2 regions of the Bradyrhizobium sp. P5_C12 genome follow, and region 1 is predicted to be linked to the other one. Evidence: riboswitches for the same ligand, from Rfam matches in the RefSeq annotation. Region 1 holds a riboswitch; the other holds the start of a gene.

The links. A riboswitch is a leader RNA that binds a small molecule or an ion and turns the genes downstream of it on or off. The one in region 1 is predicted to bind cobalamin.
Region 2: linked by a shared signal. The riboswitch ahead of ACXJMY_RS27255 (TonB-dependent receptor) and the one ahead of ACXJMY_RS02725 (DUF1636 family protein) in region 1 are both predicted to bind cobalamin.

The regions. Positions count from the first base shown of each region.
Region 1 is NZ_JBFULU010000002.1:241,096-248,011, forward strand. Features, by position in the region: gene cobN (cobaltochelatase subunit CobN) at 1-2,799, opposite strand, end outside; gene cobW (cobalamin biosynthesis protein CobW) at 2,799-3,848, opposite strand; gene ACXJMY_RS02725 (DUF1636 family protein) at 3,845-4,219, opposite strand; cobalamin riboswitch at 4,315-4,534, opposite strand; gene cobO (cob(I)yrinic acid a,c-diamide adenosyltransferase) at 4,575-5,210, shown strand; gene ACXJMY_RS02735 (cobyric acid synthase) at 5,223-6,671, shown strand; gene cobD (threonine-phosphate decarboxylase CobD) at 6,660-6,916, opposite strand, start outside.
Region 2 is NZ_JBFULU010000037.1:1,267-8,182, forward strand. Features, by position in the region: gene ACXJMY_RS27235 (hypothetical protein) at 1-14, opposite strand, end outside; gene ACXJMY_RS27240 (hypothetical protein) at 101-358, opposite strand; gene ACXJMY_RS27245 (hypothetical protein) at 482-694, opposite strand; gene ACXJMY_RS27250 (hypothetical protein) at 846-1,028, opposite strand; cobalamin riboswitch at 1,204-1,414, shown strand; gene ACXJMY_RS27255 (TonB-dependent receptor) at 1,897-3,954, shown strand; gene ACXJMY_RS27260 (adenylate/guanylate cyclase domain-containing protein) at 4,118-5,854, opposite strand; gene ACXJMY_RS27265 (lytic transglycosylase domain-containing protein) at 6,180-6,916, shown strand, end outside.

The DNA of each region.
Region 1 (6,916 bases):
GGCTGCGAGCAGCAGATCCGTTTCCGGCAGGTCCTGAACGTGGACGAAGGCGTCGGCAGATGCGAGCCGCTGTTCGATGCCGGCGCGATCGGGCTTGATCGCCCCGTCGGCGGAGAACGCCCAGGACGAGGCCGACAGCCAGGCCTCGCCGGCGGCCTCTCGCGTGTCGGATGTGAAGTCATCGGGAATCGCCGACAGCCCAACGCCGTATTGTCCGGGGCGCGGCGCGAACACGCGGGATGCGCGATGCCGGTATGGATTCTCGTCGCCCTCACCCTCGCGCGCCGCAAGCGCTTCGGCCGCCGCCTCGAACAATTGCGCAAGGCCGGCGAAGACATCGCGGAACAGGCCCGACAGCCGCAGCGTGACGTCGATGCGGGGGCGGCCAAGCTCGGCCGGCGCGATGATGTCGTAGCCGGTCACGCGGCCGGAGGCGTGATCCCAGCGCGGCGCAAGGCCGGCCAGATGCAGCGCCATGGCGAATTCCTCGCCGGCCGTGCGCATCGTGGCCGAACCCCAGAGGTCGATCACGAGGCCTTTCGGCCAGTCGCCATGATCCTGCAAATGACGCCGCAGCAGCTCTTCCGCGAGTTTGATTCCCTGCGCATGCGCCGACGGCGTCGGCACCGCGCGCGGATCAACGGCAAAGAGATTGCGTCCCGTCGGCAGCACGTCCTGCCGTCCGCGATAGGGCGAGCCGGACGGCCCCGGCGCAACGCGCCGTCCCGCAAGCGCGGCGCGTAGCGCATCCCGCTCCGCCTCGCCACAGGCGCCGCGGCCGAACACGTGCAGGCCGTCACCGAACTGGCTCTCCTTGAGGTCGCAGACGAAGCGATCGATCCGCGGGATGGCTTCGGCCGGCGCGGCCGACGCATCGAGGCCGAGATCGTGCTCAAGCCCTGCCACACGGGCCTCGTCGCGGATCGCAGCGATCAGGCGCTGGCGGCGGGCGGGATCGAGGCCATCGGCGGTCGAGTATTCGTCAAGCAGTTGTTCGAGCCGGCGCAGGCCGTCCGGCACGGCGGACGCCGCAAGCGGCGGCGGCAGATGGCCGATCGTAACCGCGCCAGTGCGCCGCTTCGCCTGCGCGGCCTCGCCGGGGTCATTGACGATGAAGGGATAGATGACGGGGAGATCGCCGACCAGTGCTTCCGGCCAGCAGGCCGGCGACAGCGCCACGGATTTTCCGGGCAGCCATTCCAGCGTGCCATGCGCGCCCATGTGCAGGACGGCATCGATGCCCTGTTCCCTGAGCCAGAGATAGAACGCGACATAAGCGTGGCGCGGCGTGCGGGCGAGATCGTGATAGTCGGCATCGCGCGTGCTCGCTTCGCCACGCTCAGGCTGAACCGCGATGATCGATCGGCCGCATCGAATCGCGGCGAAATGGAACACACCATCGCGGCAGTTCGGATCATCCTCCGGCGCGCCCCAGGCTTGCGCCAGATCGTCCTGCAACGCTTGCGGAAGACGCGACACCGCCGCACGGTAGTCGGCAGTGCTCCAGGTCAATTGCCGCTTCAGCATGGTCTCGCCAAGCGCAGGGGCCGGCTCAACATCGAAGCCGGTCTCGGCCAGGTCAACCAGCAATGCCTCGACCGAGGCAAGCGCGTCGAGACCAACCGCATGCGCGATCTGGTGCGGGCGTCCCGGATAGTTCGAAAGCACGATCGCCAGCCGCTTCTCACCTGTCTGCTTGTCTGCGAGCCGCCGCCAGGCGGCCACGCGCGCCGCGACAGCCTTCACGCGCTCTTCGTCCGGGCGATGAGCAAGATGCGAGAATTGCAGATCGGGATCGCGCATCGCGGCCGACTTGAAACTCACCACGCCCGCGAACAGGCGGCCGTCGACCTCGGGCAGCACCACATGCATCGCGAGATCGCCGGGCGACAGGCCGCGCAGCGACTCCCTCCAGTCCTCGCGCCGCGCGGTGGAGAGTGCGACCTGAAAGACAGGGCACGGAGCGGCATCGAACGGCGTCGTGCCGTCGTCGCCGACCGCCGAAAACGCCGTCGCATTGACGATCGCAGCGGGAGGCGTTTGCGCAAGATGCGCCTGCAGCCAATCCGCAACGCCTGCAGCCTTCAGCGAGGTGGCGAACACACCATAGGCGTCAAAGCCCTTCTCGCGCAGCGCCGCGATCAGCGCATCGACCGGGCCGGTATCGGCGGCGGTGAGATAGGAGCGATAGAAGGTCACGAGCGCACGCGGCCTTGCATCGGAGCTCGGCGGTGCTGCAATGACGCCGCGTGCGGGATCGTAAAAACCCATCTCGGGCACGGTCATCTCGCCGGCGACCGGACCGGCATACAGGCCCGAAGCCAGCGCAAGCTGCGCGATCGCGGCTTGGGCTGCGACCGGGCCGCCGGTGTCGCAGAGCACCTTGAGCCGCCGCAGCGTCGAAACCGGCAAGGTGGAGTATGCGTCCAGGCGCGTGTCGTCACGGCCATCGGCCGGCAGCACCGCCAGCACGATGCCGCGGTCCTTCGCCAGTTGATGCAGGGCCGCAAGTCCGTAGGCCCAATAGGACTCACCGCCGATCAGGCGCAGCAGAATGCCGCGCGCCTGCGACAGCGTGCGCTCGATATAAGTGTCGACCGAGAGTGGATGACGCAGTTCCGCGAGATTGGCCAGCCGCAGCGACGGCAGGCTGTCGCGCCCGCGGCGCCAGCCTGCCGCAAACGCAGCCAGATCGGAGTCCGAGAACGAGAGCACCACGAGATCGGCCGGATCCTGGCCGATGTCCCTTGGCGTCGCGGTCTCCTCGAGACCGCGGCTCTCGCGGAAGACGACGTGCATCAGATACCAAGCCTTGAGATACCAAGTCCCGCTCTTATCGCGGCCTCGTCGATATCGCCGTGCTCGCCGATCACGACGAGCTTTGACCGCCGCGCGCCGGCAGCCCAGGGCTTGTCGAACTGGTGCCGCACCCGCTCGCCAACGGCCTGAAGCAGCAGGCGCATCGGCTTGCCCGCGACGGCAATATAACCCTTGGCCCGCAGCACGTTCTGCTCGCGCGCGAGACGCTGGATCGATGCGACCAGCGCATCGATATCCGTGACCTCCGGAAGGTCGATCACGACGGAGGCAAAGTCGTCATGCTCGTGGTCCTCCTCGCCGTCATGATGCGAGGGACGCGCGGCAAGATCATTCTCCGCCGCAGCTCCCAGACCGAGGATGACGCGCGCATCGATCGCACCGTCGGTGATCGCCAGCATCGGCACGCGGCGAGGCATCTCGGCGATGATCGCCGCCCTGGCCATTTCGAGCCCGGCGCTGCCGGCAAGATCCGCCTTGGTCAGCAGCACGATGTCGGCGCAGGCGATCTGGTCCTCGAACACTTCCGACAGCGGCGTCTCGTGATCGAGATTCCCGTCAGCCGCGCGCTGCGCTTCGACGGCGTCGGGATCCGGGGCGAAGCGTCCGGCGGCAACGGCCTCCGCGTCGGCGAGCGCGATCACGCCGTCGACCGTGATGCGCGAACGGATTTCGGGCCAGTCAAATGCCTTGAGCAGCGGCTTCGGCAACGCCAGTCCCGAGGTCTCGATCAGGATGTGATCGGGCCTCACGGGCCGCGCCAGCAGCAGCTCCATGGTCGGGATGAAATCATCGGCGACGGTGCAGCAGATGCAGCCATTGGCGAGCTCGACGATGTTCTCCTCCGGGCAATTGGCGTCGGCGCAGGATTTCAAGATCTCGCCATCGACGCCTTCGCTGCCGAACTCGTTGACGAGTACCGCGAGCTTCTTGCCGTTGGCGTTGGCAAGCAGATGCTGGATCAGCGTCGTCTTGCCGGAGCCGAGGAAACCGGTGACGACCGTGACCGGGACTTTTGCGAGCGAGTTCATTCTGCGGCCTCTGGCACAACGGCAATGGGGGGAATGCGGGCAAGCGACTGCTTGCGGAAGATTTCGGGACGGCTGCGCCATGGCACGATGCCGTCGGGCGCGGCCGCATACGCCGCAGCACCCGCGACCACGTCGCTCGCATGGGCATCGGACAGGCGGCCGTAGACATAGGACCAGCGGCCGGGCGCGCTCAGCGCGACCGAGCAGCCCTGGCTGCAGGCCGACAGGCATTCGACGGGAACCACGTTGACGCCCTCGGGTACGCCGGCGTCGAGGATCGCACCATGCAGGCGCTTGCCCGGCGCGATCTCGCCCTCGCTAAGCGTCTGGCCGGCACGGCAGGTGATGCAGACGTGAAGTGTGACGGTCATCGCCCCTTCCAGGAAAAATAGCGGGAGGCGATGAGGCGCACGGACCCTGACTTGCGGAGGCCCGCTTCCCCGTCGCGGAACACCCCGTCCGCCGGTCCAAAACTTCCGCGCTGGCAGGTCTCCCGGCTTGCGGAGCAGGGTTTTGCCCTACGATCCCCGCCTTCCCGATCCCGCGAGGGATCAGTGGCTTTGGGCATCTCTCCGGTCACGGTCGCGGGGGCGGCTGCATTTTGGACCCAAATCTTGCCGATTCGGACCCTATCGCATTCCCTCTTCGCCTGTCATAGGACAGGAACCAACGCCGGCCCACCATTTGCCCCCGGCCGCCACTTGTCAAGCCGAAGGACCCTGTCCGATGACGCCTGAACCGGATCCCCAGACGGCCGAGGAAACCGACGCCCGCCACGCTGCGAAAATGGCGAAGAAGAAGGTCGCCCGCGACAAGATCATGGCGACCAAGAGCGGCGAAAAGGGCCTCATCATCGTCCACACCGGCGCCGGCAAGGGCAAGTCCTCCTCCGCCTTCGGCATGGTCGTCCGCTGTGTTGCCCATGGCTTCCCCTGCGCCGTCGTGCAGTTCATCAAGGGCGCCTGGGACACCGGCGAGCGGCGCCTGCTCACCGGCCATTTCGGCGATCTCTGCCAGTTCCATGCGATGGGCGAAGGCTTTACCTGGGAGACGCAGGACCGCGCCCGCGATATCGCAGCAGCCCGCGCCGGCTGGGAGAAGGCCAAGGAGCTGATCCTCGATTCCAATCTGCGCATGGTCGTGCTCGACGAGATCAACATCGCGCTGCGCTACGACTATCTCGACATCACTGAGGTCGTCGACTTCCTGACAACGCACAAGCCGCCGATGACGCATGTCGTCCTCACCGGGCGCAATGCCAAGGACGAGCTGATCGAGATCGCCGACCTCGTCACCGAGATGACGCTGGTCAAGCACCCCTTCCGCTCCGGCATCAAGGCGCAAGCCGGCGTCGAGTTCTGATTGGGCTCAGCGATGGCGCGCGCATTGATGATCCAGGGGGCCGGCTCGGACGTGGGCAAGTCGCTCATCGTCGCCGGTCTCGCACGCGCCTTTGTGCGTCGCGGCTTGCGCGTGATGCCTTTCAAGCCGCAGAACATGTCGAACAATGCGGCGGTCACCATTGATGGCGGCGAGATCGGCCGCGCGCAGGCGCTTCAGGCGCTCGCCGCGGGCGTCGAGCCGCACACCGACATGAACCCGGTGCTGCTGAAGCCCGAAACGGATGTCGGTGCGCAGGTCATCGTCCAGGGAAAGCGCATCGCGACCGCGCGGGCGCGTGAGTATGCGGCGATGAAGCCTTCGCTGATGGGCGCCGTGCTGGAGAGCTTTGAGCGGCTGAAGGCGCGCGCCGATCTCGTGCTGGTCGAAGGCGCCGGCAGTCCGGCCGAGGTCAATTTGCGCAAGGCCGACATCGCCAATATGGGTTTTGCGCGCAAGGCTGACGTGCCTGTGGTGCTCGTCGGAGACATCGATCGTGGCGGCGTCATCGCCCAGCTCGTCGGGATCAAGACGGTGATCGATCCGGATGACGCCGCGATGATCCAGGGCTTTGTCATCAACAAGTTCCGCGGCGATCCCACCCTGTTCGATGACGGCTACCGGTTGATCGAACAGAAAACATCCTGGCGCGGCTTTGGCGTGCTGCCGTGGTTTGCGCACGCCGGCGAGCTGCCGGCCGAGGATGCGCTGGGCCTCAGCGACGCGCGAAAACCCGGCCAATGCAAGATCGCCTGTCTCGCGCTGTCGCGGATCGCCAATTTCGATGATCTCGATCCGCTGAAGCTCGAACCGGGCGTCGACCTGGTGATGGTGCGTCCGGGTGAAGCCATCCCCGGCGATGTCCGTCTCGTCATCATCCCCGGCTCGAAATCGACGCGCGGCGACCTTGCTTTCCTGCGCGCGCAAGGCTGGGACATCGATCTCGTGGCGCATCACCGCCGGGGCGGCCATGTGCTCGGCCTCTGCGGCGGCTATCAGATGTTGGGACGCAGCGTCGCCGATCCCGATGGGATCGAGGGACCGGCTGGCGACACGCCGGGCCTCGGGCTTCTGGACGTCACGACTGTGATGAGCGCAGAGAAGACGCTGACACGCGTTTCCGCCGTTCATGCGGCAACGGATCAGCCGATCCAGGCCTACGAAATCCATATCGGCCGCACCGACGGGCCGGATCGCGCGCGGCCCTTTTCGAAGCTCGACGGCGCGCCGGAAGGCGCGATCTCGCGCGATGGGCACGTGCAAGGCAGCTATTTGCACGGCCTGTTCACGTCCGACGATTTCCGCAAGGCGTATCTCGCAAGGCTCGACATTCCCGCGGGCGACGAGCCGTATCACGCCAAGGTCGAAAGCGCGCTTGATGCCCTCGCCGATCACATCGAAAAGCATCTCGACGTCGAAGGCCTGCTCACGCTAGCGCGCTAGCACCTCGGCCACGCGCGCCCATTCGGCTTCGCTGCCCGGCAGCCCCAAGCGCAGCCAAGTCGGCTTCGGCGCGAAGACGCGGGACCAGATATGGCCACGCGCCAGCCTCGCCTGCGCGACAAGCGCGTCATCGGTCTCGTAGAGACGAAACAGCGGCGTGCCGCCGACAAGTTGCCAGCCCTGCGATTGCACAATGGCATCAAGCCGAACGCTGTCGCGCACGAGGCGCGCTGACGTCGCTCTGG
Region 2 (6,916 bases), on a different contig from region 1:
ATGTCAGCGGCCATGATTGGTCTCCCGACCCCGATCCTAGCACATTTGTCGAGAGATGAACCGCATGCGAACCGCCCGAACGCGAGGGCGCGCCTGCCGCTCAGGTTCGCCCTCTCGGCCGCTGAGCCCGAGCCCAGGCGATAGCGACGTCGCGCGGCGGGATGTCGATACGCCTGATCGGCGTCAATTCGCCGGAGGCCGAGACGATCGCGGTCTCCTCGCGGCGGCAGCGCGGACACACGAAGCAGACCTCATGCGGGGACGCCGACCAGCTCGAACGTTTGACGTTGGCCGCCATCGGCCATGCATCGCAATGCGAGCACGACACCAGAAACCGGCCGGGATCGAGCATACCCATTCCATCGGACTCCGCGTCCTGCCTGCCCTGCTCCAACGATATCCCATCCAAATCGTTCCGGTGTCCCGGCACCGTCAGCCGCCGGCGTTCCATCGCATCGGGGACCGCGTCCGGATGCGCCGCTCAGTGCGCCCCCTTGAGCGTGCAGGACGTGGTGCAGGTGACCGTGTTGCCGTGGTCGCACGCCTTGCAGGCACTGACGCACTGGTTCATGTCGCGGGGATTATAGGAGCTGTAGTTCCGCATCGGGCAGGACGCGGTCGAGCCGGTGATGTCCTGCTCCTGATTGCAGGCCGCCGTCATGAGCGCGAGCACGAGAACCGCAAGAAGGCGCATGGGATTGCCCTGTAAGGAACGGCAAAGCGACATCGGCGAGGCACGCTGCACCGCAACGAGCCCCGGCACTCCCACCGCGAGCAATCGCAAATCGCGCCGCTCGCATCCCAGAGGATGCGCGCCAAACATTAAGAACGGATTGCCGCCGCACTCAGGCCGCAGCCTTGCCCGCAGCCGCGATCACCTGCCGCATGTCCGCGGCCAGCTGGCGGTACTGCTCCCCGAGTTTCAGATAAAACTCCCGCTTCGCAGCGTCGGTGGCGAGCTTGGTGATCAGCTCGCATTCGGCGGTGAGCGTCTCGAACCGTTCCAGCCTGTCCTGAAGGTCTGTCATCGGCGTGTCCCCATCAAACGCCTCAAGGACACTCAACCTAAGCCCGGGAAATAGGTCACGGCGAACATCGTTATGGGGTAGAATTTCTTTTGTTCAAGGCGACGCCTTCGTGAGCTCGTTGCGACATCGAGGCAGGCAGCCGGGAGGTAGCCACATATTGACGCGCTCTCTGGCAGATGCCAGTTTCATCGGCGGTAGTGTCTGCAAGGACTCTTCAAGGGAATGCGGTGCGTCCGTCTCGGCGGGCAATTCCGCGGCTGCCCCCGCAACTGTAGGCGGATAGCCGACGACCAAACAAACCACTGGAGCCCCACGCGGGCCTCTGGGAAGGTGGTCGAAGGCGATGACCCGCGAGCCAGGAAACCTGCTGCCAGCCATGGTCACGCGCGAACGCATTGGGCGGGGTGCCCCGATGTCGGACAAGTAGCCGGTGCATCTGCCGCTTGGGGCGAAGGTAGATGGCTAAGGCAACCGCGGTGACAGTCTGTTTGCGTCGCCGCAGAGCGTTGTCGTGCAAAATCTTCATATCGGTGCTGGCGTTGCGCCAGCGTTTTCGCGTGTTTTCCTGATTGCCGCGCTCTCGTCGGCGTCGTTGTCTTCCACTGCCGTCGCCCAGAGCGCGGTTCAGGACAACCGGTCCCGGGAGGTTGGCCCGGTCATCGTCTCACCGCCCACTCCGAAGCCGGCTCCGGCCGTCGGCCCCGGCAATCAGCGATCCCGCGCGGCCCGCCGGGCCGCGGGACGCAATCGCGGCGCCCCTGTCGTCGCCGTTCCGGCGACCCAACCGCCGAGCGGCCCGGTCCAAACGCCGCTGAACACGGGCGCCGTCACTGAGGTCGGCTCCCGGCTCGGGATCACGGCCCGGGAGATGCCCGCGAGCGTAGAGGTCATCGACCAGCAGACCATACGGGAGCTGGGCATCAGGACCACCACTGATGTCGCCAAGTTGGCGGTCGGCGTGACCGGCGGCGATGCGCCGGGTGCACCCGCCATCTTCTCGATGCGCGGCTTTAGCGGCGACCAGATCTCTACCCTCTACAACGGCATCCCGATCGGTCCGTCGACCATGACCGGCCGTCCGATGGACACCTCCAATCTGCAGCAGGTGGAGATCATCAAGGGACCAGACTCGCTGGTGGCGGGCCTTGGCGCGACCGGCGGCGCCATCAACTACGTCACCAAGGCACCGCGCACCGGGCCGATCGTCAACGAGGCCTTCACCTCCTACGACTCCTTCAACGGCTATCGCGCCGGCTACGGTTCGGGCGGCAGCACGCTGATCGGCGGCCTCGACTACCGCTTCGACATCAGCCATTTCAACGACAAGAGTTTTATCGACGACACCTATTCGAAACTCAGCAACGTCTCCGGTCAGTTGAACTATCGCGTCAACGAGAGCCTGAAGGTCTGGGGCGCGGCCGAGTACAGGCAGGACAAGGACCGCTTCTACTGGGGAACGCCGCTGGTGCCGGCGAACGCTCCGGGCATCATTCCGACGAACGGCATCGTCTCGGGCCAGTGGACCAATTACTACCTCAACGGCCACACCGGGATGCTCAATCCGGTCACCATCGACGCGCGCACGCTAACCACCACCTACAACGTGCTCGACAACCACAGCGGCGCCAGCGAGCTCTGGCTGCGTAGCGGCTTCCAGTGGGACATCAACAACAGCGTCTCGCTGCGCAGCCAGGTCTACGGCTACGATGCGCACCGGCACTGGTTCAACAACGAGATCAATTCGTTCGACGATTCCGGCCCGAACAACGTCTATCGCGAGCGCCTGGCGCTGGACCATGCGCAGCGGCTCTATGGGAACATCACCGACCTTACCGTCAACTCGAATATCGGCGGCATGGACAACCGCTTCGTCGCCACCGTCGCGGCGAGCAGCTCGCAATTCAACGTTTCGCAGGACACGCTGTTCTTCTCGGACACGGTCGACCTGATCAATCCGGACCGCGGGCTCTACGGTCCGCGCAGCGACGAGAAGATCTATACCCACCTCGACACCGTCTCCCTGTCGTTCGAGGACCGGCTGAAGCTGACTTCGACATTCGCCCTGATCGGCGGCATCCGTTTTGAGAATATCGAGCTGTCGCGGACCCGCTTCGGCGAGAACGGCCTCCTGAAAGCCAACTATCCTTTCTCGACGACGTTCAAGCCGATCACCGGACGCGTCGGCTACACCTGGGACATCGCGCCCGGCGTGATGCTTTACAGCCAGTACGCGACGGCAGCCGACCCGACGGTGGCGAACATCTTCATCCTCAGGCCCACTACGCCGCTGCTACTGACGACGTCGCGGATCTATGAGACCGGCGTGAAGGTGCAATCGGCCGACAAGCGGGCCGAGGCCACGTTCTCGGCCTTCGACATCGAACGCAAGAACGTCTACGTCCCCGAGAGCGGCATCTTGTTCAACGTCGCCGGCAAGATGGCCTCCAAGGGCATCGAGATCGCGGCCGCGGTCAACCCGGTCGGCGGCCTGAAGCTGTGGGGCAATGTCGCCTTCGTGCAGTCGCGGTTCATCGACTTCACCTATGTCGACGGCAATGGCGACTTCCAGTCGTACTCGGGCAAGACGCCGCCGAACGTCCCGAACTTCATCGCCAATGCCGGGGCGTCCTATCGCTTCGACACGAAACTGCCGGTGGAGATCGGTGGCCTGGTCCGCCACGTCGGCGACCGCTTCAACTTCCAGGACAATCTGGTCACCATGAACGCCTACACGATCTTCGACGCATTCGCCTTCGTCGACATCCCCAAGGCCTATTTCCCGGGTGTCGACCAGACCCGGATCAGTTTTCGCGTCAAAAACCTGACAAACAAGCTCTACGCCGCCTGGGGCGATCCCGGTTACACCGACCAGATCATCCTGGGCGCACCGCGGAGTTACGAGGTGGCCGCTTCGTTCAAATGGTGAGGATGCAGCCTCTCCAATGTCGTCCCGGCGAAGGCCGGAACCCATACCGCGTGATCTCTCGATTGCGGAAGGCAGCAGTACTGAACGGCGAGTCTTCGCCAAACTGCCCCTGGGGTTATGGGTCCCGGCCTTCGCCGGGACGACACCGAGGGGAGTGAAATAATTACTTCTGCTCCAGCCGCCAGGCGCCGTCCCAGCCGGCGTCCGGCGGATTGGCCTCGAACTGCGCGATGCGGGCGAGCATGGTGCGCGAGGGACCGTCGCCGGGAACGGCTTCGAGCGCCGCGTTGAAGGCGGCACGTGCGTCGTCGAAACGGCGGGCGCGATAGGCGGCGAGGCCGTCGGCATAATGCGCGCGCAAGCTTTCCTGCTGCGTCGTGAGCGCGCCCGCCCTGCCCATCACCTCGAAGATGGGCTGCGGCGCGCTCTGGCCGGCGACCGCGAGACGATCAACCTCGCGGAGTTCGAGACCCGATCCGATCGCATCCGCGGTCGCCTGCGAGATCAGGATGCGGGTGCCGTAGACCTTGTTGACGGCCTCGAGCCGCGAGGCGAGGTTCACGGCATCGCCCATCACGGTGAAGCTCATCATCAGCTCGGAGCCGATGCTTCCGGTCAAGACCTCGCCGGTGGCGATACCGATCCGCAAGTCGCACGGCACCGGCATGGCGCGGATGCCGAGGAGATCCGGCAACTGCTTCTGGAGCGCCGGCACCTGATCGGCCATGTCGATGGCAGCACAGCCGGCGAGAAGCGCCTGCTCGTCCTCCTCGATGAAGGGCGGCCCCCAATAGGACATGATGGCGTCGCCGATATATTTGTCGATGACGCCGCGGTTGTTCCTGATTGGGCCGGACATCAGCGTGAAATAGTGGTTCATCACCTTGACGAGGCCGCGCGGGGTCATGCCCTCGCTCATCGAGGTGAAGCCGCTCATGTCGCAGAACATGATGGTCATCACCCGGCGCTGGCCGTCGATGGCGACTTCCGGCCGCTCGATCAGCCCCTGCACCACCTTGGGATCGATGTAGCGGCCGAAGGTCTCGCGGATCCGCTCGTTGTGGCGCAACTGCTCGACCATCCGGTTGAAGGCGGCGGCGAGCTCGCCGATCTCGTCCTGCGTCGACACCGTGATGGCCTTGTCGAAGCGGCCGGCCTCGACCTCGCGGGTGCCGGCCAGCAACAGCCGCACCGGACGCGTGATGCCACCGGAGACCAATAGCGCAAAGACAAATCCGACGATCGCCGCGAGGATGGTCACAATGCCCGAAACGATCATCGCCTGGCGCTGGTGGCCGATCACCTGCGCCGTGCTGGCGAAGACCTGCTTGAGCATGTCCGCGCGGATCGCGTCGATCTTCTGGTTGAACTGGTCACGCAGCGCGTCGAGATGCTCCAGCGTGCCGCGCATCTCCGTCATCTGCTTGGCATCGACCTGTTTGAGCAACTTGGCGTGTTCCTCGTTCATCCCCTGCCGCAGCTCGGTGACGACGGTCTCGATGCGCGTTTCGATCCGCGCCAGCGCCGCATTGTCGGAATGTGTCCTGGTGTCGTCGATGATCGCGTTGATGTGCTTGCGCGCACTCTCGGCCTCCTCGTCGATCTTCCGGTCCGCTTCCTCGAACTCGCGCAGGCGCGCCGCATAGGCCTCCTCCTCTGAGGGCGCCTGCATCTTCATCATAACCATCCGCCGCAGCGCCACCGACCGCTCCAGCGAGCGGATATTGGCGCGCGCCAGGTGCCCGTAGGCCGGGATGTAGCGATCGGTCAGCTCGTCCAGGAGGATGCCGACCTGGCTGGACATCACCATCGACAGGATCGAGGTGACCAGCATCAGGACGATCAATCCGAGGGCGATCCCGACGATCTTGCGCCGGATCGACTGGTTGAAAATCGGCATGGGTCCGGGACAATGGCTGAAAAGGGGGTCTGGGGACCTCAATACACCGGATTCTGGCTTGGGAACACGCGCAATCCGGCTGTTCTTGGCGTCCTGAACCGCCTGCCACCGTCGCGCGCGCCCCATTCGTTAACAAAGATTAAAGGCGCTACTTCTATCCCCCGTTGCACGAGTTCCCGCCTTCCATCCGTATTTTGCCGCATTGTTGCGTGAGCGTGAGGAATGCGAAACGATGCTGTGTCATCGTTTTTGATGTCGTCTTGATTCTCGAGCCGCATGTCGTCGCGGACTTTGGTTTGTACTGGTTTCGCAGGGGGACCACGGAATGAACCAGTGCCTACGCTCGCTCGCGTGTGTCGTTGCCGTGGCCGCTTTGGCCTTTCTCCCCACCGAGTTGGCAGCGAAGAGCAGTCACAAATCATCCGCGTCGAAGAAGACGCATGAAGCGAAATCCGGCAAGCAGCGCCATGCCGCGGCGGCCAAGTCGCGCCATGGCAAGCACGCCGCTGCCAAACGCAAGTCGAAGAAGCCCGACGACGAGCCCTCGGACAAGCCGGCAGCCCCGCCGCTCACCGGCGATCTCGCCGCGCTGAAGGACGCGATCGATCTGGCCCGCAAGGGCAAGACCGATGATGCAAGCGCGGCGCGCGACCGCATTGCCGATCCCGCCGGACAGAAGCTCGCCGACTGGTTCATGTTGCGCCATTCCGAGAGCACCGCGCCATTCAAGCGCTACGCCGCCTTCCTCGCCGCCAACCCGGACTGGCCGAGCAGCGCGCTGCTGCGCCGGCGCGCCGAAGCGCGGCTGTGGCAGGAGAAGAGCGACGCGGCCACCGTGCACAGATTCACCATGGACCGGCCGACCAGCGCCAAGGGCAAATTCGCGCTCGCCCGCGTGCTGCTCGCCGAGGGCGACAGCGACAGGGCCGCGCGTCTCGTGCGCGAGGCCTGGCGCACCGACGAATTGTCCGAACGCAGCGAGGAGGACTCTTACGAGGCGTTCCGCGATCTTCTGACCACTGATGATCATCGCGCCCGCATGGACAAGCGTCTGGGCGCCAA